DNA from 3 places in the Pseudarthrobacter xylosi genome. Region 3 is predicted to be linked to each of the others. Evidence: predicted binding sites of a transcription regulator. Region 3 holds the regulator's gene; each other region holds the start of a gene.

Region 1 (9,622 bases), on a different contig from region 3:
CTCGGCGACACCATCGTGGCGAGGGTGGACCTTAAAGCGGACCGTGCAGCGGGGAAACTGTTGGTCAGGTCCGCTTATGGTGAGCCGGACGCGCCGCCAGGGACCGCCGTCGAACTCGCCGCCGAGCTGGAACTCATGGCCGGGTGGCTGGAGCTGGGGGACATTGTGGTCAGCCCGGTAGGGGATCTGGCGGAGTCCCTCGCGGGTGCATTGCACCACCGTGCCGGTCCGCTCAGCTCTGAGGGAACACCGGCCGCGTGGCCTGTGTCTCTCCCGTAGACTAAAAACGCCAGAATTCGGCGGCATAAGACTGGGAGTATCTTCACGTGGCATCACTTATCGAAAAACTTCTCCGCACGGGTGACAAAAAAACCCTGCGGCAACTGCGGAACTATGCCGACTCCATCAATGCGCTCGAAGACTCGTTCAAAACCTTCACGGATGCTGAGCTCCGCGAGGAAACTGACCACCTCCGCGCCCGCCACCAGGACGGCGAGCAACTGGACGATCTGCTTCCGGAGGCGTTCGCCGCCGTGCGCGAGGCCTCGTCCCGCACCCTGGGCATGCGTCACTTCGACGTCCAGCTTATGGGAGGCGCGGCACTCCACTTGGGCAACATCGCCGAAATGAAGACCGGCGAAGGCAAGACCCTCGTGGCCACTGCGCCCGCCTACCTTAATGCCCTCACCGGCAATGGCGTCCACGTCATCACTGTGAACGACTACCTGGCCGAGTACCAGTCAGATCTCATGGGCCGGGTCTACCGCTTCCTTGGCCTGACCAGCGGTTGCATCCTGTCCAACCAGGATCCCGCGGTGCGCCGGCAGCAGTACGCCGCGGACATCACCTACGGCACCAACAACGAATTCGGTTTTGACTACCTCCGCGACAACATGGCGTGGGACCAGTCAGAACTCGTCCAGCGCGGCCACAATTTCGCCATCGTTGATGAGGTCGACTCCATCCTCATCGACGAAGCCCGCACGCCGCTCATCATTTCCGGCCCGGCCCAGGGCGACACCAACCGGTGGTATAGCGAATTTGCCAAGGTGGTGCAGCGCCTGAAGGCCGGCGAGGACTACGAGGCGGACGAGAAGAAGCGCACGGTGGGCGTCCTTGAAAGCGGCATCGAAAAGGTGGAGGACTACCTGGGCATCCAGAACCTCTATGAATCCGCGAACACTCCCCTCATCGGGTTCCTGAACAACGCCATCAAGGCCAAGGAACTGTTCAAGCGGGACAAGGACTACGTCATCCTCGACGGCGAAGTGCTGATCGTTGACGAACACACCGGCCGCATCCTGGCCGGGCGCCGCTACAACGAGGGCATGCACCAGGCCATCGAGGCCAAGGAAGCCGTGGAGATCAAGGCCGAAAACCAGACCCTGGCCACGGTGACGCTCCAGAACTACTTCCGGATGTACTCCAAGCTGGCAGGCATGACCGGCACGGCCGAGACTGAAGCCGCCGAGTTTATGGGCACGTACAAGCTCGGCGTGGTGGCCATCCCCACCAACCGGGACATGCAGCGTCTCGACCAGTCGGACCTGGTGTTCAAGAACGAGAAGGTGAAGTTCGACGCCGTTGTGAAGGACATCGCCGAGCGTCACGATGAGGGCCAGCCGATCCTAGTGGGCACCACGAGTGTCGAAAAGAGCGAATACCTCGCCGGGCTGCTCGCTAAAGAAGGCATCCGGCACGAGGTCCTGAACGCCAAGAACCACGCCCGTGAAGCCGCCATTGTGGCGCAGGCCGGACGCAAGGGTGCTGTCACGGTGGCCACCAACATGGCAGGCCGAGGCACTGACATCATGCTGGGCGGCAACGCCGAATTCACCGCGGTGGCCGACATGGCCAAGCGCGGGCTGGACCCGGAAGAGAATTCCGAAGAGTACGAGGCCGCCTGGCCGGCTGCCCTGGAGGCGGCCAAGCAGTCCGTGAAGGATGAACACGAGGAAGTGCTGAACCTCGGCGGGCTGTATGTCCTGGGAACTGAGCGTCACGAATCCCGCCGCATCGACAACCAGCTCCGTGGCCGTTCCGGCCGCCAGGGCGACCCCGGCGAATCACGCTTCTACCTCTCCCTGACCGATGACCTGATGCGGCTGTTCAATTCCGGCGCAGCCGAACGGCTCATGAACAGCTCCGTCCCGGATGATGTGGCCTTGGAATCGAAACTGGTTTCCCGGGCCATCGCGTCTGCGCAGGGCCAAGTTGAAGGCCGCAACGCCGAGCAGCGCAAGAATGTCCTCAAGTACGACGACGTCCTGAACCGCCAGCGCGAAGCCATCTATGGTGACCGACGCCGGATCCTCGAAGGTGACGATCTCCACGAGAAGGTCCAGTTCTTCGTGGAGGACACCATCACCGCCCTGATCGACTCCGCCACGGCCGAAGGCAATGGCGACGACTGGGACTACACCCAGCTGTGGACCAACCTCAAGACGCTCTACCCCGTCAGCGTCACAGCGGAAGAGATCATCGAGGAGGCCGGTGGCAAGTCCAAACTCACTGTTGAGTTCCTCAAGGAAGAACTGCTCTCCGACGCCCGCGTGGTCTACCAGACCCGGGAAGAGACCATCGGTTCTGAAAGCATGCGCGAGCTGGAACGCCGCGTAGTGCTGTCGGTCATTGGGCGTAAGTGGCAGGAACACCTCTATGAGATGGACTACCTCAAGGAAGGCATCGGCCTGCGCGCTATGGCACAGCGTGACCCGCTGGTGGAATACCAGCGGGAGGGCTTCACCATGTTCCAGAGCATGATGGAGGCCATCCGCGAGGAAAGCGTCGGTTTCCTGTTCAACCTTGAAGTTGAGGTGACTCCGGCCCAGGATGTGGTGGTTCCGGACGCGGCCGGTGGCCACACCGAGCACGTCGAGCCGCAGATCCACGCCGCCGGCCTGGAAGCGCCGGAGAAGCCTGTTCAGCTCCAGTACACGGCTCCCGGCGAAGACGGTGCATCCCAGACCCGGGTGGAAGGCCGCTCCTCGTCGAAGTCCGGCAACCCGGCCAAAGCTGCAGCGCAGGACGCCACCAAGCGTCCGGCCAAGAAAAAGCGACGGTAAAGCAGCCACGGTTCCAGGAACGAACCTGTAGGACGTAGCTGGATACAAGAAGTGCCCGGGGCAATTTGGCTTCGGGCACTTCTTCGTCTGTGAACACTTCCTGCCAATTGTGGGCAACCGGTCAGCCGACCATGAACTCAGTCACCCGCCAGACCTGCTTGCTGCGTTCAAGCCGGACCGCTACTGCCCGGGCGCGGACATCGTCAACCACCACGGCGCTTGCCTCATAAATGCCCGGGGCGACCTCGCAGGCGCGGACCGAGCGCACGATGGAGTTCCTGTGCAGCCGGGCCAAGGCTGGCGAAGCTGACCGGGCCTGTTCGCGGCGGATCAGGGCCGAGCGGTGCTGCAGAACGGCGAGGCAGCGCGGATCCAGGCGGCGGGCGAGCTGGTGGATCGGCCGGATGCCGGCGAGGACTTCCATGGCCGCCTGCACGGTACTGCGTGTGATCGCCAGGATTTCGGAGTTCTCGTCTGCAGCACGCAGTGGTGCCGCTGGCGCGGAAGTGGTTCGCGGAGGTACCTGGCGGACTGCTGCCCCGCGGCCCGGGCTAACTGTGGCGGAGCGGATTGGCGTAACTGCGTACATGTGATTCCCCTTAGTGGTGAGCTGATGAATGTCGGAACGTCGGTCAGGCGGTGGAAGGTGCTTTCAATATCTGCCCGGGCAGCAGGACATGCGGAGTCTCGCCGATCTGGGATTTGTTGGCCTCATACCAGCGGGGCCAGTGCAGGGCGACGTCCACATCCGAAGCGGCCGGGCCCAAGTGGCGGGAGGCGATGTCCCACAGTGTGTCGCCGGCCAGTACCGTGACCTCACTCAATGCCGGCGTTGTGGTCTGCTCCGCCCGGACGGGCTGGGCAGCCATCAGGCCGGGATCCATAACCGGCGGGCTGGGACGCCAGTCGGGACGGATCGCAGCCGCAGGAGCCTGGGTGGTCTGTTTCCCTGGATCCCCGGGAGCTGTTGCCTCTGCTTCCGGGATCAGCGGGTGGTCGCTTGTGGGGGACCACTGGGCCTGGATGGCTGCGCCGTCGACCCGTATGTCCTGGACGGCCACTTCCTGTGTGGGTACCCAGGCGGGTCCGGCCGGCGGTATGGCGGCATGGGCCAACGGTGCCGTCAAAAGTTGCACCGCGAGTGCGGCCACAGCGAGCCGTCGCATAAAGGCCGGGCAGCACATGCCTGCTCTGTCAGCGGCCCGCCGATTACCGCATTTGTCCAGCAGGGCAGCCGTTGCAGCCGCAATCATCGAGAAGACCCACCACGCCACGATGGCCAGCCCTGCGGCAACTGCCGCGGCACCCAGTAGGTCATCGACGTCCGGGCCTTGCCGACGGGCTGTGGACAGTTGCCACCGATCCACCATGCCCCAGCCGGCAGCGCAGAGGAAGAATCCCAACAGGAGGATGGACGCCGCCATAACGGCGTCTGCGCGGAGTCCGCGTGCTGCAGCTGCCATCATGGTGCTCCAATCTTATGTTTGATGCAGTTTGATGCTGTTTGATCGATCTAAGATCAGTTTGACGCAGCTGGGCTGGATTTGTCCAGAGACTGGAGAGAAGTTGTTGGTGAATTGACCCCGGATAAAGCCGCGCCCTACGCTTGGCCCCATGCGTTGGGATGCTCTGTTCACTGACATGGAGGCACAGTTCGCCGAGGGCGAGCGGCTGACCGCTGATGCCGAGATCTCTGAGCGGGCGAGGGCGGAAACAGCCTCCGTAGCCCTGGCTGACCGCTTGCGGGGTTCCTTGGACAGTCACGTGGCCGTGCACCTGATGTGTGGACGCGTCTTTGAAGGAACCTTGAGTCATGCCGGCGCGGACGCCCTGGTCCTGAACGAGTTGCGTCACCAAGTACTGATTCCGTATGGCGCGGTGGCGAGCTACACAGGCTTGGGGCGGGTCTCCGTGGCCGAGACGTCGCAGGTGCGGCGCCGGATCGGATTGGCACATGCGCTGCGGGGCCTCGCGCGGGACCGGGCCGAACTTGCCATTATCATGCGCCACGCGCCGGAAAGAGGCTTCGGGCTGGCCGGAGTTATTGACAGGGTAGGCAGTGACTTTCTGGACCTGGCGCTGGTCAGTCCCGGGGAGTCCCGGCGGGCATCGCAGGTCCGGCAGGTTGCCACGATTCCGTTTGCGGCGCTGGGTGCCCTTCGGTCACGGAGTGTAGGGGAGCTCTAGCTGCGGGCCGGAGTTTGTCCAGACAATCCAAATTCCGGGCCCTTTGCAGGCGATTATCTGGACAAAAACTGCGGACCGGGGTCGGAGCCGGTATCGGCGGCAGCCGCCCGGGCCTGGGTCAGCCCTGCTTGGCTTTGGCTTCCTGGATCACGCGGCTGGCCTCGGCGTAACGCTCCTCGATGTATTGTTCCAGCATCTTTTCCTCGACGCGCCACTGCCCCCGGCCACCCACCTGGATGGCCTTCAGTTCTCCGCTGCGGACCAGGGCATAGGCCGCCGGTGAGTTGATCTGCAGTTGTTCAGCAACATCGGCAAGAGTGAGGAATCTGGGCATGGTTCCATTTTGCCATTGAAGGTGCCATCTGGTGCGGTTATCCACAGTTTGATGTTGTTTGGTGTTTTGACTTTCGTTCCGGGGCCCATGCCGTAACAATGAGGTGTCCGGGCGCAGCCAACGGACTGGGCCGGAGCAAGGGGGAGAAAAGCATGAGTCACGATGCAGCTAGTACGGGTGCCCGGTTGAAACCACCGTCGTGGAAGGATCCCCGACTGCTGGTTGGCCTGCTGCTGGTCCTGGCATCGGTGGTGGGAGTGATCTCCCTGGTTGGCAGCGCCGATCAGACCACCGAGGTTTACGCGGCCCGGGATTCCATTGCGGTGGGGGAGAAGCTGACCGCGGACAATGTGGTCCGGGCTAAGGTCCGCCTGGGTGAGACTGAGCAGCATTACGTCACCGTTGAGGCAGGGCTGCCGGACGGTCTGGTGGCAGTCCAAAGAATCGGCAAGAACCAGCTGGTACCCAGGGAAAGCCTGGCCACTGTGGATGCGTTGGACCGCAAGCCCGTGGCCGTGACCATTGATGAAGCACTGCCGCCGCAGGCGGTGGCCGGGACCCGGGTGGATGTCTGGGTTGCCTTGCCGGATGCGCGAAACGGTTTCAGTGAGCCAAAGCTCCTGCTGCCGAGCGCGGAAATTGCGCAGGTAACCACGGGCTCCACGGCTTTGGGGTCCTCCCGCAACACAGTGCTGATGGTGCTGGTTGCTGACAGCCAGATGCCGGCGATCCTCGGCGCGCAGGCGAACCAGGCCAAGATTTCAGTGGTGTGGAACCCGGGCGGCGGAGCCTAATGAGCATCCCCGTGGTCACCGTGGGCCAGGCACGCGAGGACGTGGTGGGCGGGTTGGAGCGCCTGCACGGCCCCGTTACTGTGGTCCGGCGCTGCGCCGAACTGACTGAACTGCTGGCCGCCTGCCAGAGCGGCCTGGCGCGGGCAGCGGTTGTCGCAGATGGCAGCGAGGGCTTGACTGCTTCGCTTGTTGACCGGCTCGGAGCCGTTGGCGTTGCGATTATCGCCCTCACGGATGACGCGGCCGAAGCCGCCAGGCTACGGGGGATCGGTGTGGCGTCCGCGCTGACCGGAGTGGAGTCTGCCGCCCTGGCCGGCAGGATTGCCGAGGTGGTTGCCCAGCTGACCGGCACTGCCAAGGAGGCGACGTTCGGGAGTGGGCTGGGGGATACCAGTGCTGCGTTGCGCCAGCGTCCCGCCGACCAGGCGGATGTGCCGTTGGCCTCCGGGGCGGGCAAAGTCATTGCCGTGTGGGGTCCCGCCGGTTCACCTGGCCGTACCTTCGTTGCGGCCAACATCGCGGGGGAGTTGGCTGCAGATGGCAAATCCGTGCTCCTTGTCGACGCCGACAGTTACGGGGCGAGCATCGCGGCAGTCCTTGGCCTGCTGGATGAATCTGCCGGACTAGCGCAGGCCTGCCGGCTTGCGGACCAGGGATTACTCGACGCCGAGGCGCTGCTGAAGGTGGCCACGCCTGTCACTACCAAGCGTGGAACTTTCCGGGTCCTGACCGGCATCACGCGGGCCGACAGATGGACGGAATTACGGGCCGCTGCCCTGTCGCTGGTGCTGGAACGCGCGAAGGAGGTTGCCGACGTCGTGGTTGTGGACACGGGTTTCTGCCTGGAGGCGGATGAGGAGCTCAGCTTCGACACGATGGCTCCGCGCCGGAATGCCGCGACCCTGCGCAGCCTGGAGCTTGCGGACACCGTCTATGCCGTGGGGGCCGCCGATCCCGTTGGCGTTCCTCGGCTGGTCCGCGGACTGGCCGAGCTCGAGTTGGCAGTTCCGCATGCGTCGCCTGTTGTGGTGATGAACAAGGTTCGGGCGGCGGCGGTGGGGAGATCCCCGGAACGCCAGCTGAAGGATGCATGGGGGCGGTATGGCCCCTCGGCGCAGATCGCGGCTTTCCTGCCCGCGGACAGCCCCGCTGCCGACGCGGCGCTGCTGGGCGGCTCTCTGCTGCTCGAGACAGCGCCGGATTCCAAGCTCAGACGTGCGATCGCCGACTTGGTTTGTGCACCTGTCCAGCGATTTTCGCAATCCTCTGTATTTTCTTCCACACCGAGGCTTCAGCGAAAGGGCTAGGCTCACCGTAGGAGCTGCAACGGTGCAGCATCAAACTTGTGATGGAGGCGTTTGTTGATGTCGTCTGGATCCAGCGTGGAGGATCAAGCCTTGGCTATTGGTGACCGGGAGGGATTCCTGGCGGATTATTACCAGCATCTTGCCGAAGAGGATGCCCGGACTTATTCCCCGGAGGCGCTGGCCAGCCGGGCGGAAACCCACCGTGGTGTCGCCGCGAACCGGCAGCCGGGCCAGGCGCAGGTTGCCGTCGTCAACGAGGCGGACAGCAGCGTTGTCTATGTCGTCACGGACGATATGCCTTTCCTTGTTGACTCGGTCAACGCCGAGCTGGTGCGCCAGAACGCCGCCATCGGGCTTGTGCTTCATCCACTGTTTGTGGTGACCCGGAACCGGGAAACGGGGCAGTTGGTCAAAGTTGATCGCGTCCCGTCCCACATCGGTCTCTCCAGCGGTGATACGGCGGCGATGCCCATGCTGTCGCACCTCATCGCGCAGGGCGAAAACGCCTCGCACATGGAGTCGTGGATCGCCGTGGAAATCAACCGCGTCTCCGACGAGGCAAAGGCGTCGTTGCTGGACGGGCTGGACCGCATTTTGGGAGACGTGCGCGCCGCCGTCGAGGACTGGCCTAAGATGCGCAACAAGGCCCAACAGATTGCCGCGAGCCTGGACCAGGTGTCCCACCCGGCCCAGATTGCCGAACTGCGGCAGGCGCAGGAACTTCTGCGCTGGCTCGACGGCGGCAACTTCACCTTCCTCGGTTACCGTGAGTACGACCTCGTGACCGTCGAAGGTGAAGATGTACTGGAACTGCGTGAAGACAGCGGCCTTGGACTGCTCCGGGCGAAGCCGGGAGCTCCGCACATGCAGCACCTCACCGACGCCGGCCGCAAAAAGGCCCGGGAAAAGCGGGCACTGGTAATCACCAAGGCAAACTCGCGGTCCACCGTCCACCGCCCCGCGTACCTGGACTATATCGGCGTGAAGAGTTTTGACGCGGCAGGCAACGTCACCGGCGAGCGCCGCTTCATCGGCCTGTTCGCGACCAGCGCCTACGCCGGATCCGTCCGGAACATCCCCGTTGTGCGCGAAAAAATTGACGCCGTGCTGGGCAATGCCGGCTTCCCCCCGGACTCTCACTCCGGCAAGGACCTCTTGGGGATCCTGGAGACGTACCCCCGGGACGAGCTGTTCCAGATCGAGACCGAGGACCTGGCGGCTACCGCAACCGGCATCCAAAAATTGCAGGAGCGGCGGCGGACCCGGCTGTTCCTCCGGCCGGACATCTACGGCCGTTTTATGTCTGCGTTGGTGTACCTTCCGCGTGACCGGTACACCACCAATGTTCGGCTCCGCATCGAGGAAGAACTACGGACCACGTTCCAGGCTGAGTCCATCGACTACGAGGCGCGGATGACCGAATCGGCCCTCGCGCGCCTGTTCTTCCGGATCCGCCTGCCCAAGGGCAGCGAGGTCAGCCACTTCAACGCCGATGAGCTTGAAGCGCGGCTGGTCCGGGCGGCCCGTTCCTGGAGTGAGGGCATCGCTGAAGTCCTACGGGAACGCGGCGCCGATGAGAAGGCCAAAGAGCTCTCCGCCATCTGGTCGGAGGCTTTCCCGGCCGGCTACCGGGTGGATTACGAGGTCGAAGACGCGCTGGAGGACATTGCCCGTTTCGAGAGATACGGGGCCGAAGCCGAGCGCACAGCCGGTGCAAGGCAGGAACGGCCGGGCGTCCACGTGTACTTGCCCAAGGGAGCCGGTGAAGTCCTCGAAGAGGATGCCCGCGTCAAGCTGTACATGTTGGAGCCCAAGAGCCTGAGCCAGATCTTGCCGTTCTTCCACAACCTGGGACTCGAGGTGCTGGATGAGCGGCCCTTTGAGATCGAGACGGCTGACCAGCGGGACTTCTTCCTCTATGACCTCGGGCTGAAA
Region 2 (9,622 bases), on a different contig from region 3:
GTTGAAGCCCTGGTTGGTGCCCTGGCTGACAGCCGCTGCCCCGGTGCCGGCGGGGGTCTGTACGGAGGGGGTAACCGTGGTGACCGGCGTCTGGACAACGACTGCCGACTCCACCACAGGCGTCTCCACCACGGCCGGCGGGACCACCACGGGCTCTTCTGCAGGCGGGACGACGACCGGCGGCACCACCACGGGCTCTTCTGCAGGCGGGACGACGACGGGCGGCACCACCACTGGCGGAACAACCACGGGCGGCACTACAACCGGTGGAACCACCACAACGGGTGGAAGCGCCACCGGCTCACAGCCATTGGCAAAGTCCGCCATCCCTTGGGCGTCCCAGTTCAAGCCGGCAGGCAGCAGCGCGTTGGGCGGGATGATGTCGTGGGAGTGTCCGCTATGGGCAACCAGGCCGTTCACCCCGTGGATGTCGATACTGATGTCATGACCGTTGTGGCAGAGAGTGACTTTGTCTGCCGCGCTGGCCGGGGCCGAGACGGTGAGCAATGCCAGCCCCATGAGCCCCAGTGTTGCTAAGGTGCGTTTCATTGTTTTCTCCCCAGATTGTCTGAAACGGACCATGATGGGGGGCGTAGCGGTGACTCTGAGTGCCCCAGCAGCACGGTCAGCTTGCTTGTCTGTTCAGGCTAGGGGCGGCGGACAGGTGCGGTCGCGGGTAGCGGGTACTCGTCTTTTGGCCACGTTGACCTGCGGCGATACCTGCCTGTACGCGAAAGTGGGAGTCCGCTACTGGAGTGTTGCCACCCTTGAACGTGGACAGGGCGGCGCCTAACGTTGAAGCATACGAAAGGTGCGTGACCGGCATGGAAATCTACATGTGGTGGCTGGATCTGAACCTGCAAACCAAGGAATGGCTGCGGGAAAACCTCCGTGCGCTGGAACTGCCGTTACCGGTGTTGCAGGGCATCGCCGAAGCCGGCGGCCCGCACCCGGGTACCCCGGTGGCTGTCCTAACCGAAGCCGACTGGGATTTCATCGAAACGCAGTCCGAATTCGTGGACTGACAGGGCGCCGCCGGCACGGCCCAAGCGTCCAGTCCACGCAGGACCAATACACCCGAGCCAGTCCACATAGCGAAGAAAAGCGTTGCGGCCCTCCGGCCGGGGTGGTTGCATGGGGTGCATGGCAACCGCAGAGAACTTTGTCTTAGCGATCGGGACCAAAAAAGGCCTCTGGCTGGCCACCAGCCAGGACCGGAAGCAATGGTCCTTCTCCGGCCCGCATTTCCTGATGAGCGAAATCCCCAGCATCGGGATCGACACGCGGGACGGCCGAACCCGGATCATGGTGGGCGTCAGGTCCGAGCACTGGGGACCCACCGTGGCCCACTCCGACGACCTTGGCGCCACCTGGACCGAACCCGAACAGGGCGCCATCACGTTTCCCGAGGACACCGGCGCGGCAGTGGAGCGCATCTGGCAGATCTACCCGGACGCAGAGTCGCGGCCAGGGGTGGTGTGGGCAGGTGCCGAACCGATCTCGGTCTGGAAATCCACTGATGGCGGCGAGCATTTCGAGCTCAACCGCGGGCTCTGGGATCACCCGCATCGCAGCGACTGGGGTGCGGGTTACGGCGGCGCCGCCGCGCACTCCATCGTGGTGAATCAGGCGGGGGACAACGTCCACGTCGCCATGAGCACCGGCGGTGTGTACCGCTCGCTCGACGGCGGTGCGTCGTGGGAGCCCCGCAACAAGGGTATTTCGGCCTACTTCATGCCGGACCCCAATCCTGAATTCGGCCAGTGCGTCCACAAGATCGCGGCGGACGCTGCTGTGGAAGGACGGCTGTACGCGCAGAACCATCATGGCGTCTACCGCACGGATGACAACGGCGAAAACTGGGACTCCATCGCCGACGGCCTTCCGGCCGACTTCGGGTTTGTGATGCTGACGCACCCCCGGCGGGAGGGCACCGCCTGGGTTGTGCCGCTCAAAGCCGACGGCGAGCGGATCCCGCCGGATGGAAAGCTTGCCGTGCACCGAACGGACGATGCCGGGGCCAGCTGGAAGCGCCTAGATACAGGCCTGCCCGAGGGCGAGTACAACAGCGTGCTCCGTGACGCCGCGGGCGTGGATTCATCCGAGCCGGCCGGCCTCTACTTTGGCACCCGCGGCGGCACGGTGTACGCCAGTGCGGATGAAGGAGAGACGTTTGCTGAAGTTGTCAGTCATCTCCCCGATGTCCTGTGTGTCCGCGCCGCCGTGGTCGCCGGGGCTGGACTGGCGGTTCCGGACACGGTGGAGGCCCGCGGTGCCTGACATCAGCGTGGTACTACCTAGCATTCTCCAGCCGCTGGCCGGCGGGCAGTCCATCCTGACTGCGCCCGCCGACGCGACGGTGACTGTGGGAAGCCTGCTGGATACGGTGACTGGGGGTTACCCGGTGCTGGCCAGAAGGCTGCGGGACGAAACGGGAGCGCTTCGCCGGTACGTGAATATTTACGTTTCCGGCGACGAAGTGCGCCGGCTCCAGGGCCTGCAAACCGAGGTGTCGCCCGGGCAAGAGGTGCTGATCATCCAGTCGGTGGCCGGAGGTTAAGGCCGAAGCGTCTCGTGAGCGATCCGGTCCGGCTGAGCCGCGCGGCGGGCAGTCCTGACTGACTGCGCCCGCGCCGCGGTGCAAGATTCCGCGGTGCAAGCTCGGCCGTGCAAGGTTCCTGGGGCAGGTACCGCAAGGAGGTACTCCCTCAGAGGCCCGGATCCGGGTCAGGCAATCCGCCAGACGCTGCATTCGTCCGTATTGATCGCTTTCCGCGAGCCGGTGTGATGGTCCATGATCCAGACAACGCCGATTCCCGGTGCTGTCTCCTGGACAAGGCCGCGGCGGATGACCACGTCGTCGTAGCTGGGGCCTACGGAAAGGCGGGCTTCGATTTCATCACCGCGGTGGAGCTGGTCCAGGGCGCGGATTCTTGTTACATGGGCTTTGGCTTCCTTCAACATGGGGGCCTCCTGGCTGGAGCTGGTGCCTGCGAATGCCGGCACTTCCAGTGTGGCGGGGCAATGTTGCGCCGGCGTTTCCTCAACGTTAGGAGCCGGTTAGTTCTCCGCGATCGATTCGTTTCCGGTGCCGGCAATACCCCGCCGGAAGGTCAGGCCGCAACACTGCTGCGGTACGTGGCCAGGAACGCAGCGATCCTGCGCACGGCTTCTTCGATGTCCAGGACCGATGGAAGGATCACAAAACGGAAATGATCCGGTGCCGGCCAGTTGAAGGCGGTGCCGTGGGAGACCAGGATCTTCTGGTCCTGAAGGAGGTCCAGGACAAACTGTTCGTCGCTCGTGATCGGGTAAAGTTCCGGGTCCAGGCGGGGGAACAGGTACATGGCCCCGGCGGCGGGCACACACGTTACGCCGGGAATCGCCGTCAGGAGCCTGCATGCGAGGTCGCGCTGCTCGCGCAGCCTGCCGCCGGGCTTCACCAGGGCCTCGATGCTCTGATAGCCGCCCAGGCAGGTCTGGATCGCGTGTTGGGCGGGCACGTTGGGGCACAGGCGCAGGGAGGCGAGCAGTTCCAGTCCCTCCCGGTAGCCGGCGGTGGCGGCCAGCGGCCCGGTGATGGCCACCCAGCCCGACCGGTACCCGGGCATGCGGTAGGCCTTGGACAGGCCGCTGAAAGTCAGGCAGCACACGTCTTCTGCCACGGAGGCCGTGTGGATGTGCTGGGCTTCCTCGTAGAGCACTTTTTCGTAGATCTCGTCGGAGAACAGGACCAGGTTGTGTTTCCGGGCCAGGGCCGCGAACTGCTCCAGGATATGCCGGGGGTACACGGCACCTGTGGGGTTGTTCGGGTTGATGATCACGATGCCTTTGGTGCGGCGGGTGATCTTGGCTTCGACGTCGGCCATGTCCGGCCACCATTCCTCGGCTTCGTCGCAGAGGTAGTGCACTGGTTTGCCGCCGGTCAGGGTGACGGCCGCCGTCCACAGGGGATAGTCAGGCGCCGGGACCAGGATTTCGTCGCCGTTTTCCATAAAGGCCTGCAGACACATGGAGATGAGCTCGCTGACGCCGTTGCCGATGAAGACATCCTCCACACCGATCTGCATCAGGCCGCGGGTCTGGTAGTACTGCGAGATGGCCGTCCGGGCGGAGAAGATCCCCTTGGAATCGCTGTAGCCCTGGGCACCCCTCAGGTGGTGGATCATGTCCACAACCACGGACTCCGGCGTCTCCAGTCCGAAGGGGGCGGTGTCCCCCAGATTCATCTTGAGGATGCGGTGCCCCTCCGCCTCCATGTTCTTGGCGGCCTGGAGGATGGGCCCGCGGAGCTCATACCGGACGTTCTGGAGTTTGCTGGAGTGTTGCATGGCGCGCATGGTTGATCATTTCACAGCAGGATGGTTCACCGCACGGATGGTCCAGTGTGAAGTCGGCTCCTAGCTGGGGCTATACGCGTTCAGGCCTACCGCCTGCGCTGCTGCCGGGCAAGAATGGGCACTATGCAACTTCCCGTGATGCCTCCCGTCCCGCCCATGCTCGCCAAAGCCGTCAGCGGGATTGGTGGTATCCCGGAAAGGGGTGCCTTGAGCTATGAGCCCAAGTGGGACGGGTTCCGGTCCATTATTTTCCGCGACGGCGATGAACTGGAGATCGGCAGCCGCAACGAAAAGCCCATGACCAGGTATTTTCCTGAGCTTGTGGAGGCCCTCAAGGAGAATCTGCCGCCCCGCTGTGTGCTGGATGGTGAGATTGTCCTGGTGGGGGCAGCCGGTGACCGGCTGGATTTTGACGCCCTGCAGCAGCGCATCCATCCCGCCGCCAGCCGCGTGAAGCTTCTCGCAGAACAGACCCCGGCCAAGTTCGTGGCCTTTGACCTGCTGGCCCTGGGCGACGACGACTACACCGGCCGGCCCTTCGCCGAGCGTCGGGCAGCGCTGGAAAAGGCTCTCGAAGGCAGCAAGGCTCCCGTCCACGTCACCGCTGCGACCCAAGACAAAACCGTCGCTGAACAGTGGTTCCAGCGGTTCGAAGGCGCGGGCCTTGACGGGATTGTGGCCAAGCCGCTGGACGGCAGCTACCAGCTGGACAAGCGCGTGATGTTCAAGGTCAAACACGAACGCACAGCTGATTGTGTGGTGGCCGGCTACCGCGTGCACAAGAGCGGACCGGACGCGATCGGCTCGCTGCTGCTGGGCCTGTACAAGGACGACGGCGGTCTGGCCAGCGTGGGCGTGATCGGCGCCTTCCCCATGAAGCGCCGGCAGGAGCTGTTCGCGGAACTCCAGGCGCTGGTCACCGACTTCGACGGACACCCCTGGGCCTGGGCCAAGCAGGGGGAAGGCGAACGGACCCCGCGCAACGCGGAAGGCAGCCGGTGGAGCGCCGGCAAGGACCTGTCCTTTGTGCCGCTCCGGCCCGAGCTGGTGGTGGAGGTCAGGTACGACCACATGGAAGGTGATCGCTTCCGGCATACCGCGCAGTTCAACCGCTGGCGGCCCGACCGGGACCCCGAATCCTGCACGTACGAACAGCTGGAGGAACCGGTCAGCTTCGACCTTGCCTCGGTGCTGGACGCCGGCCGGCCGTAGGCGCCCGGCTAACCGTAGGCACCAAGCTGGCGCGCGCCGTCGTACTTTCGCTGCCCGAATGGCCCATTTTTCGACGGGGAAAGCCCGCCACTCCGAGGAATGGCGGGCCTTCCGGTCTCAAAAATGGGCCAGGGCGTTACTTCAGGCCGAGCTGCTTCGTGGGGATCTTGAAGGTTTCCTTGGCCGTCAGTGCGGAGATGGCCGCGATGACGCAGATGACGGCGGTGAAGATGCTGATCTGGACCCAGCCGCCGGGCCTGATGCCACCCATCGCCGCCACGATGGCCGGGGCGAAACCTGCCATCAGGAAGCCCAGCTGGGTGCCGATCGCCAGGCCAGAGAAGCGGACCTTGGTGCTGAACATCTCGGCGTAGAAGGACGGCCAGACCGCGTTGGAGGCCGCGTAGCCGAAGGAGAAGAAGCCGATGGCCGCGAGGAACATCAGCGGGATGCTGCCGGATTCCAGGCTGAGCAGGAACACCGGCGTCAGGATGGCGCTGGCCACGGCGCCGTAGATGAAGACCGGCTTGCGGCCGATCCGGTCCGCGAGCTTGCCGAACAGCGGCTGGGTGCCCAAAGCGACCAGGTTGGCGCCGACCACCAGCCAGAGTGTGGTGGTGCCGTCAACGCCGGCGACGGTCTTGGCGTAGCTGATGGCGAGCGTGCCGAACACGGTGGAGACGGCGGCGATGAAGGCACAGCAGACCACGCGAAGCACGTCGCGCCAGTGGTCCTTGAGGAGGTCAGCGACAGGCAGCTTGGAGATCTGGGCGGACTTCTGGGCTTCCTCGAACGCCGGGGGCTCGTGCAGTGTGCGCCGGATAAAGAACGCAACAATCACTACGACGGCGCTGAGCCAGAACGGGATACGCCAGCCGATGCCGTACTTGATCTCGTCCGGAAGAGCCAGGACGGGGATGAAGACCAGGGCGGCGAGGATCTGGCCGCCCTGGGTGCCGGTGAGGGTCCAGGAGGTGAAGAAGGAGCGGCGGTTGTCCGGTGCGTGTTCCAGCGTCATGGATGATGCGCCGGCCTGCTCGCCGGCGGCGGAGAGGCCCTGGCAAAGCCGAGCCAGCACCAGCAGGGCCGGAGCCCACCAGCCCACGGTGTTGAAGTCGGGCAGGCAGCCGATCAGGAACGTTGAAGCCCCCATCAGCAGCAGCGTGAACATCAGGACCTTCCGCCGCCCTACGCGGTCACCGAAGTGGCCCAGGATGACGGCGCCCACCGGCCGGGCCACATAGGCGAAACCGAAGGTGGCGAAGGACATGATTGCAGCGTTTGCTCCGGCGTCCGGGAAGAACACAGTGGGGAAGATCAGGGCGGCAGCGGAACCGAAGATGAAAAAGTCGTAGTATTCGACGGCGCTGCCCAGGAAGCTGGCAAGGGCTGCCTTCTTTGGCGTCCCGGCTGAGGCAACGGTGCCCTGCCCGGCGGACGGAAGTGTCTGGCTCATGGAGTTCCTTAGATGTGACGACGTTGTCGCGGATGGATCTGGAGGGTCGCAGCCGCAGCGGCCTGAGTGGAGCTGGTGCGGTGCGGCTGGAGTCCGTGGAAAGACCCGGACCAGTAGCCACATGGTGGGAGCTACTTGTGCGATACAGCAATGATGGCTGTGAGCGCAGTCACTTGTCAAGAAAATAATCACCATCTAGAAATAGTTTCCACGATGTGGCAACATCGACGTATGAGTGTGAATCAAACCACAGCGCCCGATGATGTCGCCGCTGAGCCAAAGACGCCCAAGGGTGACCGTACGGACATGGTGGGCAAGGCCCTGGGCCTGCTGGTCCTCCTGGGCGACGAACCGCGTGGGGCCAGCGCCGCGGAGATCTCGCGCCGCGCCGATCTCCCCTTCAGCACCACCTACCGCCTGCTGGGATCCCTGACGCGGGACGGATTTGTGGACTACGAGCCGGACGGCCGCCGCTACCACCTGGGCCTGCGGATCTTCCAGTTGGGGCAGCGGGTCTCCAACCATCACGGATTTGCCGGCACGGCACTGCCGGTCCTTCGCCGCGTGACCGAGCAGACCGGGGAGGCCACCATCCTCAGCGTCCGCGACGGCCACCACCACCTGACGGTCAACAAGGTGGACGGCCCGCAGACCTTCCGCGTCACCAGTGATCCCGGGCATCTGGGCGCCCTGCACGCTACGGCCGTGGGCAAAGCGCTGGTGGCTTTTGCCGAGGATGCGGAGCGTGAAGCGCTGCTCGAGGAGCTCGATCTGGAACCCCTCACCGAGCACACCATCACGGACCGGGGCGCCTTCCGTGCCGAGATCGAGAAGGTGCGCCGGCAGGGATATGCCGTCATGGACGAGGAGAACGAGAACGGCATGCGCGCCGTGGCCGTGCCGCTGTTCAATTCCCAGGGCCATGCCTTCGCCTCGCTGGCCACCGCCGTTCCCGTCTTCCGCCTCAGCATGGAAGCCCTGCAGGCCCATGTGCCCCTGCTGCAGGATGCCGCAGCAGAGCTGGCTGCGCGGTTGCCCCAGAGGTAAACCACTCCGCGATTGTTCGTATGTAGAACAAGCGTGCGAGAAGTGAACAAGTGTTGTACTGTAATCCCAATCACCCGACCCGCCGCGGACGCCCCGAGCGCCGCCGCCCGCCGGGTGCCGTATCAAAGGAGCTGCCCGGATGAGCAATCGAACTGAGTCCTACCTTGTGGGACTGGTCGGCGACGGCGTTATGCCGTCACTCACTCCCCCCATGCACGAACGCGAAGGCGATGTGCTGGGCCTGCGCTACCTCTACCGCCCCATCGACCTGCTGGACCTCGGACTTTCCGGCGATTCCGTGGGGGATCTGCTTAAGAGTGCCCGCAGCCTGGGCTTCAACGGCCTGAACATCACCCATCCGTGCAAGCAGCTTGTGCTGGCGCACCTGGACGAGGTCTCACCGGATGCCCTCAGGCTCGGCGCCGTCAACACCGTGGTCATCGACGACGGCCGCTTCATTGGCCACAACACCGACTTCTCCGGCTTCGCCGCCGCGCTTGCCTCCGGCCTTCCGGGCGCGCGGCTGGACCGCGTTGTCCAGCTGGGCGCGGGAGGGGCCGGTTCCGCCGTCGCCTACGCCCTGCTCACCGCTGGCGTGAAGGCCCTGGACCTGGTGGACGTGGACCCCGTCCGCTGCGCGGCACGCGCCTCAGAGCTGGCCGGTTTTTTCCCAGGCAGCACCGTCACGGCGCGTACGACGGCGGAGCTGCCGCAGCTGATGCCGCTGGCCGACGGTCTGGTGCACTGCACCCCCGTAGGCATGGCGGCCCACCCGGGCGTCCCGCTGGACCTGGATCTGCTGGAAACGCGGCACTGGGTGGCGGACATCGTCTACCGCCCGATCGATACCGAACTGGTCCGCGGCGCCCGCGCCCAAGGCTGCGAGGTCCTGGACGGTGGCCGCATGGCCGTAGGGCAGGCGGCGGATTCCTTCCGGATCTTCACCGGGCTGGAAGCCGACGCGGAACGCATGCGCAGCCATTTCCTGGAACTCGTGGCCAAGGAAGAGGTGGCTGCCTGATGCGCACCGGAATCGCCACGGTCTGCCTCTCCGGCACCCTGAACGAAAAGATGCAGGCCTGCGCCATCGCCGGCTTTGACGGGATCGAAATCTTCGAGCAGGACCTGGTCACGTCACCGCACACGCCCGAGGACGTCCGCAAGATGGCGGCCGACCTTGGCCTCACGCTGGACCTTTACCAGCCGTTCCGCGACTTCGACAGCGTGTCCGAAGACCTCCTGGCCGCCAACCTCCGGCGCGCCGACGCCAAGTTCAAACTCATGGCGCGGCTGGGCATGGACACCATTTTGGTCTGCTCCAACGTGGCCACCGCCAGCATCGACAGCGACGACCTACGGGTGGAACAGCTCGGCAAGCTGGCTGCGCTGGCGGGGGACCACGGCGTCAAGGTCGCCTACGAGGCCCTGGCCTGGGGCAAGTACGTCAGCGACTACGAGCACGCCCACAAGCTGGTGGAAGCCGTGGACCACCCCCACCTGGGCACCTGCCTGGACTCCTTCCACATCCTGTCCCGCAACTGGGACACCGCCCCCATCGAGGCCTTCA
Region 3 (9,622 bases):
TCCACCAGGCTCTACACGGCTCCGCAGGTCGATCCGGTGCCCGCCAATGGAACCAACGTTGAATTCGTGGTGCCTGCTGAACCGCTGGTCCACAACGGGATCGGCACCGTCACCATGCGCGTCCACGAGCGGGGCGTGGGTGAAACCCAGTCCTGCGGTACAGGCGCGTGCGCGGCCGCAGTGGCCATCCGGCACTGGGCAGGGGCAGAAGCTCCGGACTCCTGGCAGGTCAACGTGCCGGGCGGTGTCGTCGGCGTTAAGTTCTTCGCCGGGGCCGGCGGGCACGAGCACGTCGAGCTTAGCGGGCCCGCCGTAATTGTCGCTACTGGGACGCTTTCCTGACCCGAAGGACCCGGAAAGACTTGGACGTGGACTCCCGGCTGACGGTGAACGATGCATCCAGCTCCGTCGAGAGCCAGCGTTGAAGCGAATCCGAGCCCAGGTTCTTTTGGACCACCAGCCATGCGGAACCGCCCGGCGCCAGCCGCGGCAGCCACATCTTCAGGAGGCTGTGGAGTTCATCCTTGCCGATCCGGATCGGCGGGTTGGACCAGATCGTGTCGAAGCGCAGTTCCGGGTCCACGGCGTCAGGAGTGCTGGCCTGCACGTTGTCCAAGCCCAGCAGGGAAGCATTCTCGTTGGTCAGCGTGATGCAGCGTTCGTTGACGTCCACGGCGTACACCTTGGCATGCGGCGCGCGCAGTGCGAGAGTCAGGGCAATGGGCCCCCAGCCGCAGCCGATGTCAAGGAGGTTGCCTGTGGGGTCCGGGGCCGGGACCTCGGCCAGGAGCACCGCCGTCCCCTTGTCAATGCCGTCGGGACTGAAGATGCCGCCGGACGTCTGCAACCTGCGCGTCTCTCCGGCCAGTTCCACGGTGAGCGGTTTGCGGGTGAACGGCCCGGCGGGCGATGCGCTGAAATAGTGTGCGGACTCCATAACTGGCCAGATTAGTTGGCCGGGGTGGACAATGCGAAACCGCGGCCACCGCTTCTGCTAATCTTGAAACCATGTTCCTGATCTTCGAGTAGCCGGCACGGGCAGCGTCTTGCCCGACAGGGCCCGCGACGCCGCCTGTCCCGAAGCCGTGCCCCGCAGCGATGCAGGTATCAACCTTCCGCAAGTGCGCCACATAACAGGTGTTCGTAGCTGTTATGCCGCCGGGCAATACTCGAGTGATCTGCCGACGCCGGTCCCTTGCTATTTGCCCGCGCTTTCCACCACTCCACGCATCTCCCGGATGCGAAGACTCCCTGCACGCCACGGTCCCGACCAGCGCGCGCAGCAGACCAGGAGGCCCGGATGACTGCAAGCCGTCAGCCCAGCGCGAATACTTCACCACAGACCAACGATCAGCACTATTCTGAAAATGCCGAATCTTCAAAGGAGACCATGACCAGCCAGCCCAACACCGGTTCCGATCCAGCAGCCCAGGACATGAGTCCCGAGGAGATCCAAGCTGTCATCGACCGGATTCTCGCCAAGGACGTACCGGCCAGGAATGTCACCGCCGCTGACGGTGACAAGGCCGTGTTCGGCAGGGCTCAGGCGATTTCCCGCTTGGACGACGAACACACCAGCTACGACGGCGACCAGCAGGACCGGGAGGAACGCCGGGCACTGCGGCGCGTGGCCGGGTTGTCCACCGAGCTCGAGGACGTCACCGAAGTCGAATACCGGCAGCTGCGGCTCGAACGTGTGGTCCTGGCCGGGCTATGGTCCGAAGGGACCTTGGCGGACGCGGAAAATTCCCTGCGTGAACTCGCCGCCCTTGCCGAAACAGCAGGCTCGGAAGTCCTGGACGGGATGGTGCAGCGCCGTGCCAAACCGGATCCGGGCACGTTCCTGGGTTCCGGAAAGGCCCTGGAGCTCAAGGAAATCGTGATGGCCACAGGGGCTGACACCGTTGTGGTGGACGCCGAGCTGGCACCGTCCCAGCGCCGAAGCCTTGAGGACATCGTCAAGGTCAAGGTCATTGACCGCACGGCCCTGATCCTGGATATCTTCGCCCAGCACGCGAAGAGCCGTGAGGGCAAGGCACAGGTGGAGCTGGCGCAGCTCGAATACCTCCTGCCGCGCCTGCGCGGCTGGGGTGACTCGATGTCCCGCCAGGCCGGTGGCCAGGTGGGCGGCGCCGGTGCCGGCATGGGTTCGCGCGGACCCGGTGAAACGAAAATCGAACTGGACCGTCGCCGGATCCGGACCCACATGGCCAAACTGCGGCGCGAGATTGCGGCGATGAAGCCGGCACGGGAAACCAAGCGGGCCAACCGCCGTCGTAATTCAGTGCCGTCCGTTGCGATTGCCGGGTACACGAACGCCGGGAAGTCATCGCTGCTGAACAGGCTGACCGACGCCGGTGTGCTGGTGGAGAACGCACTGTTCGCCACCCTGGATCCCACTGTGCGAAAGGCCGAGACCTCCGATGGCCTCGGGTACACGTTGGCAGACACCGTGGGTTTTGTGCGTTCGCTGCCCACGCAGTTGGTGGAGGCCTTCCGTTCCACGTTGGAGGAAGTGGCTGACGCGGATCTGATCCTGCACGTGGTGGACGTGTCCCATCCGGACCCGGAGGGCCAGATTGCTGCAGTCCGCAAGGTCTTCAGCGAAGTGGATGCCCGCAAGGTGCCGGAGATTATTGTCCTGAACAAGGCAGATGCCGCTGATCCGTTTGTGGTGGAGCGCCTTAAGCAGCGCGAGCCGCGCCACGTGGTGGTCTCGGCCCGTACAGGCCAAGGCATCGCCGAATTGCTGCAGGCCATCAGTGACGGGATTCCCCGGCCCGGCGTGAAGCTGGAGCTCCTTATTCCCTACGACCGCGGTGACCTGATCAGCAAACTGCACGAGACCGATGCCGAGATCCTGAGCCTGGATCACGGCGAGCACGGTACCCGCGCTTTGGTGATGGTGCGCGAGGGCCTTGCGGCTGAATTGGAATCCTTCATCAACCATGACTGAGGTTGTGGCGGGGGAAGTCAAAGGTACGGCCGGCGAGCAGTTCGTGATCGAACTGCTCGACCGCGCCGTGGCCGGCATGGGCGGTCAAAGCCGCAGCGGGCAGCACGAGATGGCCCGGCAGGTGGCGAGGGCCATCGAAACCGGCGACCACCTTCTGGTGCAGGCCGGGACGGGGACCGGAAAATCGCTGGCCTACCTGATTCCGCTCATTGCGCACTCGCTCGTGAGCAACAAGCCCACCCTGGTGTCCACAGCCACGCTTGCGCTGCAGACCCAGATTGTGGGGCGCGACCTTCCCCGGCTGCTGAAGACCATCACCCCCGCCCTGGACCGCCCGGTCAAGGTGGCCCTGGTCAAGGGCCGCTCCAACTATGTGTGCCAGCACAAGCTCGTAGGCGGGTTCCCTTCTGAGGAACCTGCCGAGGGCCAGCTGTTCTCCCTCGGCGAGGACACCAGTGTTCCGCATTTCGCCGCCGCCCTGGGCGGGCCCTCGTCCCAGCTGGGGAAGGAAGTGGTGCGCCTGCGCGAGTGGGCGGAAAAGACCACAACGGGTGACCGTGATGAACTGCTTCCCGGGGTAACGGACCGGGCCTGGCGGCAGGTTTCAGTGACGTCCATGGAATGCCTGGGGGCCCAAAAATGCCCCATGGCCGCCGAATGCTTCAGCGAACTGGCACGCCACGACGCCGCCGAGGCCGACGTTGTGGTCACCAACCATGCCATGCTCGCCGTCAGCGCCTTTGAAGGCCTCGCAGTGCTTCCCGAATACGACGTTGTGGTGGTGGACGAGGCCCACGAACTTCAGGACCGCGTCACCGGCGCGGTGTCGGGGCAACTTTCCGTGGCAATGGTCCACGCTGCGGCATCGGGCGCGCGGAAGCACACGGCCATTACCGTGGATGCCCTCAACGCGGCGGCCGCCAACTTGGAACTCGCCCTGGCCGGGGTGCCCAACGGGTTACTCCCCAATGGCCTCAACGACGAACAGCTGGACTGCGTGGACCAGCTGCGTGAAGCCTGCCGCGCTGCCCTGTCCGACTCCAAGGGGGACGGCAGCCAAACGGCCGACGGCGGGCGGCAGCTCGCGCGCTCACGCCTGATGCTGATCCTGGAACTCTGTGAACGGCTTATCGTGGCACGGGAAAACCGTGAAGTGGTGTGGTTTTCCCGTGCGAGTTCCTTCGATCCGCAACAGGGCTATGCACAGCCCGATGAGTCTGCGCCCGCACTGGTGAACATCGCGCCGCTTAGCGTTGCCGGAAAGCTCCGGGAAGGGCTTTTCGCGGGCCACACCGTGGTGCTGACGTCGGCCACGCTTGCCGTCGGCTCGGCCTTTGAACCTGCGGCCGGCGGCTTGGGTCTGGTGGGGGAGGGGGCGCCAAGCTGGACCGGGATCGACGTCGGATCGCCCTTTGACTATCCCAAGCAGGGGATCCTCTACGTCGCAGGGCACCTCCCCAAGCCGGGCCGCGGGGCGTCGCCGGAGGCACTCGATGAACTCGAAGCGCTGATCCGGGCGTCCGGTGGCGGCGCCCTGTGTCTCTTTTCATCGCGCCGTGCCGCCGAGGAGGCCGCGGAGGCAATGCGTCCCCGGCTCGGCCTCAGCATTCTTTGCCAAGGCGACTCCACCATGACTGCCCTCGTAAAGCAGTTCGCGGACGAGCCCGATACCTGCCTCTTCGGAACCATGTCCCTCTGGCAGGGTGTTGATGTTCCAGGCGGATCATGCCGGCTCGTGGTGATCGACCGCATTCCATTCCCGCGGCCGGATGATCCGCTGATGACCGCACGGTCCCGCGCAGTTGCACAGGCCGGTGGAAACGGCTTTATGGCGGTATCGGCGACCCACGCGGCCATCCGCCTGGCGCAGGGCGCGGGCCGGCTGATCCGTTCCACCGGAGACAAAGGCGTGGTGGCCGTGCTTGATTCCCGGCTTGCCACCGAGCGCTACGCCGGATTCCTCCGCGCCGCGCTGCCGCCGTTTTGGCCAACTACGGACCGCAAGACAGCGTTTGCTGCCCTGGAAAGGCTTGCCGGGAAGAGCGCCTGACGAAGCGCGGTACTACAAAGACCGCAGGACTGAGACGACTTTGCCCATAATCGTGGCGTGATCGCCCAGAATGGGCTCGTATTGCGTGTTCTGCGGCAGCAGCCACGTGTGGCCATCGCGCTGGCGGAAGGTCTTGACGGTGGCTTCATCGTCCAGCAGGGCCGCGACGATATCGCCGTTGGCGGCGTCGGCCTGGCGGCGGACCACTACCCAGTCGCCGTCGCAGATGGCCGCGTCCACCATGGAGTCGCCGGCCACGCGCAGCATAAAAAGCTCACCCTGGCCCACGAGCTGCCGTGGCAGGGGCATCACGTCTTCCACCACCTGATCAGCAAGGATGGGCCCGCCGGCCGCGATCCGGCCCACCAACGGCACCATGGCGGTGTCCATGGCAGAGGGAAGCTCGGTGACCGTTCCGCCGATGCTGTGCAGGACTGAGGGCTTCGTTGCCCCGTTGGATTTGGCCGACCCGCCGTCAAGCGTCAACGGCATCAGGACCTCCATGGCGCGCGGACGCTTCGGGTCCCGGCGCAGGTATCCCAGCTTCTCCAGCTGCGACAACTGGTGGGTCACGCTGGACAAGCTCGCCAGGCCCACGGTGTCGCCGATTTCACGCATCGACGGCGGATAGCCGTTGTCATTCACCGAGCGCTGGATGGTTTCAAGGATCTTCTTCTGGCGGGCGGTGAGCCCCTTGGGGGTCCGTTGGGGCTGACGGCGCGGTGTCGCCTTGCCCTCGGCGGCTGGTGCTGCCATGTTCGCCAATGCCTTTCGGTTGCCCGGATCCGCTCCGGCCGCTGGTGCCTGGAACGCCCCGGGGCTGGTGTCGGAGTTGATTGTCAGACCCTGCTGATCAACTACAGAGGTGGTTGTTCTTTGATCCAAACGTAGGCCAGCCATAAGGCTTTTTCAAACATTTGTTCTAGCGAGTCTCGACAATATTCGTTGATAAGTGCTAAAACTGAAGAAGCAAAGTTCGAACATGTGTTCTACTCGTTGCTTGCGGATTCGAATATTCGAATTCATGGACGGCCCAGGCCGGCACCGGCAAGTGGACGCGGAGGGCGCGCCGGGCAGCACAGTATGGTCCAGGAGGGCTCATTTCATGTCAGCTATATCTGCTTCGCAGGACTCGCGTCCGCAGCTCGTTTCCGTGCAGGACCTCACCTCGCGGCAGTGGTCCGCGCCCGGGCCAACGTCGGGTTCGGCGCCCAGGCAGCACAGGGAATCCCTGCCGCCGCTGCGTCTGACCCGCCGGGGCCGGATTGTCCTCATCGGCATCCCGCTGGTGATCCTTGCCGCAATCCTGCTTTCGCTGGCAGGTTTCCTCAACGCCCCAGCCAAGGCTGCCGACTCTGCCGCAGACCTGTCGTTGACGCCAACAGTCTCGTTCACCGTGCAGGCAGGACAGTCCCTTTGGGCCATCGCCGGTACCGTTGCGCCCGAGCGTGATCCCCGGGATGTCATCGCAGATATTGCTCAGTTGAACAACCTTTCCGCCGGCGGCGTGGTCCCCGGACAGCAGCTCTTCGTCCCTACCAAATAGGGAGAATTCAGGCCCAGACACGTGCCGCCGCAGCCCGTCACATTTTCCGGCCGTCTGGTTCGGACCTAAACTGTTCAGGTGAATGACCAGCTAGAGCGTCTGAACAGTCTCCCCCTCCGGACCAACCTCCGCGGGCTGACCCCGTACGGTGCCCCGCAACTGGATGTGCCCATCCTGCTGAACGTCAACGAAAACACCCATGGGGTCCCGGCAGACGTCCGGGCCGCGATCAGTGCCGCGGTGACGGAAGCGGCGGCAGGTCTCAACCGCTACCCGGACCGTGAGTTCACAGAACTCCGCGAAGCGCTGGCCGAATACCTCGGCCACGGCCTTGACGCCACCAACATTTGGGCAGCCAACGGATCCAACGAGGTCCTCCAGCAGATTCTCCAGGCTTTCGGCGGACCCGGGCGCACGGCTCTGGGATTCCCGCCCACGTATTCCATGTACCCGCTCCTTGCCAGCGGCACGGACACCGGGTACATCACCGGACAGCGCGCCAATGACTACGGGCTCAGTGCCGAATCGGCTGCCTTGCAGGTCAAAGAGTTTCAGCCCAACATCGTTTTCCTGTGCTCACCGAACAACCCCACCGGCACCGGCCTGGGCCTGGATGTTGTCGAGGCCGTGTACGCGGCTGGCGAGGCCAGCCAGACAATCGTGATCGTTGACGAGGCCTATCACGAGTTCGCCCACGACGGGACGCCCAGCGCACTGACGTTGCTGCCCGGCCGGGAACGACTCATCGTGTCCCGCACCATGAGCAAGGCGTTCGCCCTCGCGGGCGCCCGTCTGGGCTACCTGGCCGCCGCTCCTGAAGTCACGGACGCACTTCGCCTGGTCCGGCTGCCGTACCACCTTTCGGCCATCACCCAGGCGACAGGCCTCGCCGCCCTCCAGCACCGCACGGCACTGATGGCCGACGTCGAGGACATCAAGGAGCAGCGCGACCGCATTGTGTCCGAGCTGACCCGCATGGGCCTCAAGCCTGCCGCCTCCGATTCGAACTATGTCTTCTTCGGCGGCCTCGACAGCCCGCATGACGTTTGGCAGCAGTTGCTGGACGAGGGCGTGCTGATCCGTGACGTCGGCATCCCCGGCCACCTGCGTGTCACGGCAGGAACTGAGACGGAGACCACAGCGTTCCTGACGGCGCTGGAACGCATCCTGGCCAGCCAAGCCAAGCTGCCCGCCTAAACTTGAAGTATCGGCGCCGCCGCGCGCCGTCACATCTCCTTCGCTTACGCATCACTGACTTCGCCTAAAGGACGTATGACCATGAGTTCCACCGGATCGAACGCTGCCGCGCCCCGGACCGCACGCATGGAGCGTGCCACCAGTGAATCGTCAGTGCTCGTGGAGATCAACCTCGACGGCACGGGAGTATCGGACATCGACACATCCGTCCCGTTTTACGACCACATGCTGACGGCGCTGTGCAAGCACTCGCTCATTGACATGACGGTCAAGGCCACCGGTGACACCCACATTGACGTCCACCACACCGTGGAGGACGTCGCCATCACGTTCGGCGAGGTGCTGCGAACCGCCCTGGGCAACAAGGCCGGGATCCGCAGGTTCGGTGAGGCCACCGTGCCCCTCGACGAAGCCCTGGCGCACGCCGTCGTCGATGTCTCCGGCCGCCCCTACCTGGTGCACGGCGGCGAGCCTGCCGGTCAGGAGTACCACCTCATCGGCGGCCACTTCACGGGGTCATTGACCCGCCACGTCTTTGAGGCCATCACGCTTCATGCCGGCATCTGCCTCCACATGAACGTCGTAGCAGGCCGGGACCCGCACCACATCGTGGAAGCGCAGTTCAAGGCCTTCGCCCGCGCCCTGCGTGCTGCAGTTGAACCCGATCCCCGCGTGGAGGGAATCCCCTCCACCAAGGGTGCCCTGTGAGCGGCCAAATCCTCCGGGACGGAGCCGTCATAGATCCGGCCGCCGGTATGAAGCCTGCATCGCCCGAAGGCAAGCCCACGGTCACTGTCCTGGATTACGGTTCCGGAAACGTCCGGTCGGCCGTGCGCGCCCTGGAACGGGCAGGGGCCGAGGTTATCCTCAGCTCCAAGCCTGAGGACGTGCTTAACGCCGACGGCCTGGTAGTACCGGGCGTCGGCGCGTTCGAAACTGTTATGCGCGAACTCAAGGCCGTGGACGGCATCCGGCTGATCGGCAGGCGCGTGGCCGGAGGCAGGCCTGTGCTGGCAATCTGCGTCGGCCTGCAGGTCCTGTTCGAGGCCGGGGTTGAGCACGGGACAGAGGCTGAAGGCATGGGGGAGTGGCCGGGCAAGGTGGAACTCCTTCCCGCCGAGGTGGTGCCACACATGGGCTGGAACACAGTGGACGTTCCGGAAGGATCCAAACTCTTCGCCGGCGTCGCGGATCAGCGCTTCTACTTCGTTCACTCCTATGGCGTCCAGGAGTGGAACTTCGACGTGATCCAGCCGCGGATGACCGCACCGCTGGTGACCTGGTCAGAGCACGGCGCCCGATTTATCGCCGCAGTGGAGAACGGACCGCTCTGCGCTACCCAGTTCCACCCCGAAAAATCCGGCGACGCCGGTGCCCGGCTGCTGCGCAACTGGGTAGACGGCCTTCGCAAGCCAGCTGCCACGGACGCCGCCTAGATGTGGTCGATTGTCCTGATGGGCCTGGCCGGCATCCTGGTGGGCGGCGCACTGTCGTTCAGGCAGCAGCACAAACCGCTGTGGACCCAGGTGGGCTTCTACATCCTGGCCGGCATGGCGCTGCTGGCCGCCTACCTGCTGACGCTTCCTGGAACCTAGCCCACGCATTCACAAGTTCCGCTTCCACGAGCAACCCAACACCCAAGAGGATTTGAGATGACCACCGCAACCGATCTGCCGGTTCTTGAACTGCTGCCCGCCGTCGACGTCGTAAACGGACAGGCCGTGCGGCTGGTCCAAGGGGAGGCCGGTAGTGAGACGAGCTACGGCACGCCCCTGGAGGCGGCCCTCAACTGGCAGGAGCAGGGCGCCGAATGGGTGCACCTGGTGGACCTTGACGCCGCGTTCGGCCGAGGCTCGAATGCCGAACTGCTCCG

What was found. The regulator LexA, encoded in region 3, represses DNA repair genes until DNA is damaged. The targets are predictions, from matches to a motif close to TCGAACANNTGTTCGA.
Region 1: a site for LexA is predicted at 4,538-4,553, ahead of ACZY1F_RS11815 (LysM peptidoglycan-binding domain-containing protein). Genes of this name have one in related genera too.
Region 2: a site for LexA is predicted at 8,079-8,094, ahead of ACZY1F_RS19440 (shikimate dehydrogenase). Genes of this name have one in related genera too.

Annotation. Positions count from the first base shown of each region.
Region 1 covers NZ_JBVAYT010000004.1:376,160-385,781, forward strand. The annotation lists gene ACZY1F_RS11800 (winged helix-turn-helix domain-containing protein) at 1-279, shown strand, start outside; gene secA (preprotein translocase subunit SecA) at 327-3,065, shown strand; gene ACZY1F_RS11810 (Rv3235 family protein) at 3,187-3,654, opposite strand; gene ACZY1F_RS11815 (LysM peptidoglycan-binding domain-containing protein) at 3,698-4,531, opposite strand; gene ACZY1F_RS11820 (hypothetical protein) at 4,680-5,252, shown strand; gene ACZY1F_RS11825 (helix-turn-helix domain-containing protein) at 5,371-5,586, opposite strand; gene ACZY1F_RS11830 (hypothetical protein) at 5,739-6,380, shown strand; gene ACZY1F_RS11835 (CpaE/TadZ family protein) at 6,380-7,687, shown strand; gene ACZY1F_RS11840 (NAD-glutamate dehydrogenase) at 7,745-9,622, shown strand, end outside.
Region 2 covers NZ_JBVAYT010000011.1:87,260-96,881, reverse strand. The annotation lists gene ACZY1F_RS19485 (hypothetical protein) at 1-549, opposite strand, end outside; gene ACZY1F_RS19480 (hypothetical protein) at 825-1,025, shown strand; gene ACZY1F_RS19475 (WD40/YVTN/BNR-like repeat-containing protein) at 1,135-2,280, shown strand; gene ACZY1F_RS19470 (MoaD/ThiS family protein) at 2,273-2,560, shown strand; gene ACZY1F_RS19465 (hypothetical protein) at 2,728-2,964, opposite strand; gene ACZY1F_RS19460 (pyridoxal phosphate-dependent aminotransferase) at 3,114-4,340, opposite strand; gene ACZY1F_RS19455 (ATP-dependent DNA ligase) at 4,464-5,552, shown strand; gene ACZY1F_RS19450 (MFS transporter) at 5,689-7,008, opposite strand; gene ACZY1F_RS19445 (IclR family transcriptional regulator) at 7,240-8,055, shown strand; gene ACZY1F_RS19440 (shikimate dehydrogenase) at 8,195-9,076, shown strand; gene ACZY1F_RS19435 (bifunctional sugar phosphate isomerase/epimerase/4-hydroxyphenylpyruvate dioxygenase family protein) at 9,076-9,622, shown strand, end outside.
Region 3 covers NZ_JBVAYT010000002.1:718,292-727,913, forward strand. The annotation lists gene dapF (diaminopimelate epimerase) at 1-342, shown strand, start outside; gene ACZY1F_RS07345 (class I SAM-dependent methyltransferase) at 323-937, opposite strand; gene hflX (GTPase HflX) at 1,391-2,956, shown strand; gene ACZY1F_RS07355 (ATP-dependent DNA helicase) at 2,949-5,006, shown strand; gene lexA (transcriptional repressor LexA) at 5,019-5,762, opposite strand; gene ACZY1F_RS07365 (LysM peptidoglycan-binding domain-containing protein) at 6,112-6,552, shown strand; gene ACZY1F_RS07370 (histidinol-phosphate transaminase) at 6,631-7,749, shown strand; gene hisB (imidazoleglycerol-phosphate dehydratase HisB) at 7,831-8,457, shown strand; gene hisH (imidazole glycerol phosphate synthase subunit HisH) at 8,454-9,185, shown strand; gene ACZY1F_RS07385 (CG2302 family histidine operon protein) at 9,186-9,344, shown strand; gene priA (bifunctional 1-(5-phosphoribosyl)-5-((5-phosphoribosylamino)methylideneamino)imidazole-4-carboxamide isomerase/phosphoribosylanthranilate isomerase PriA) at 9,402-9,622, shown strand, end outside.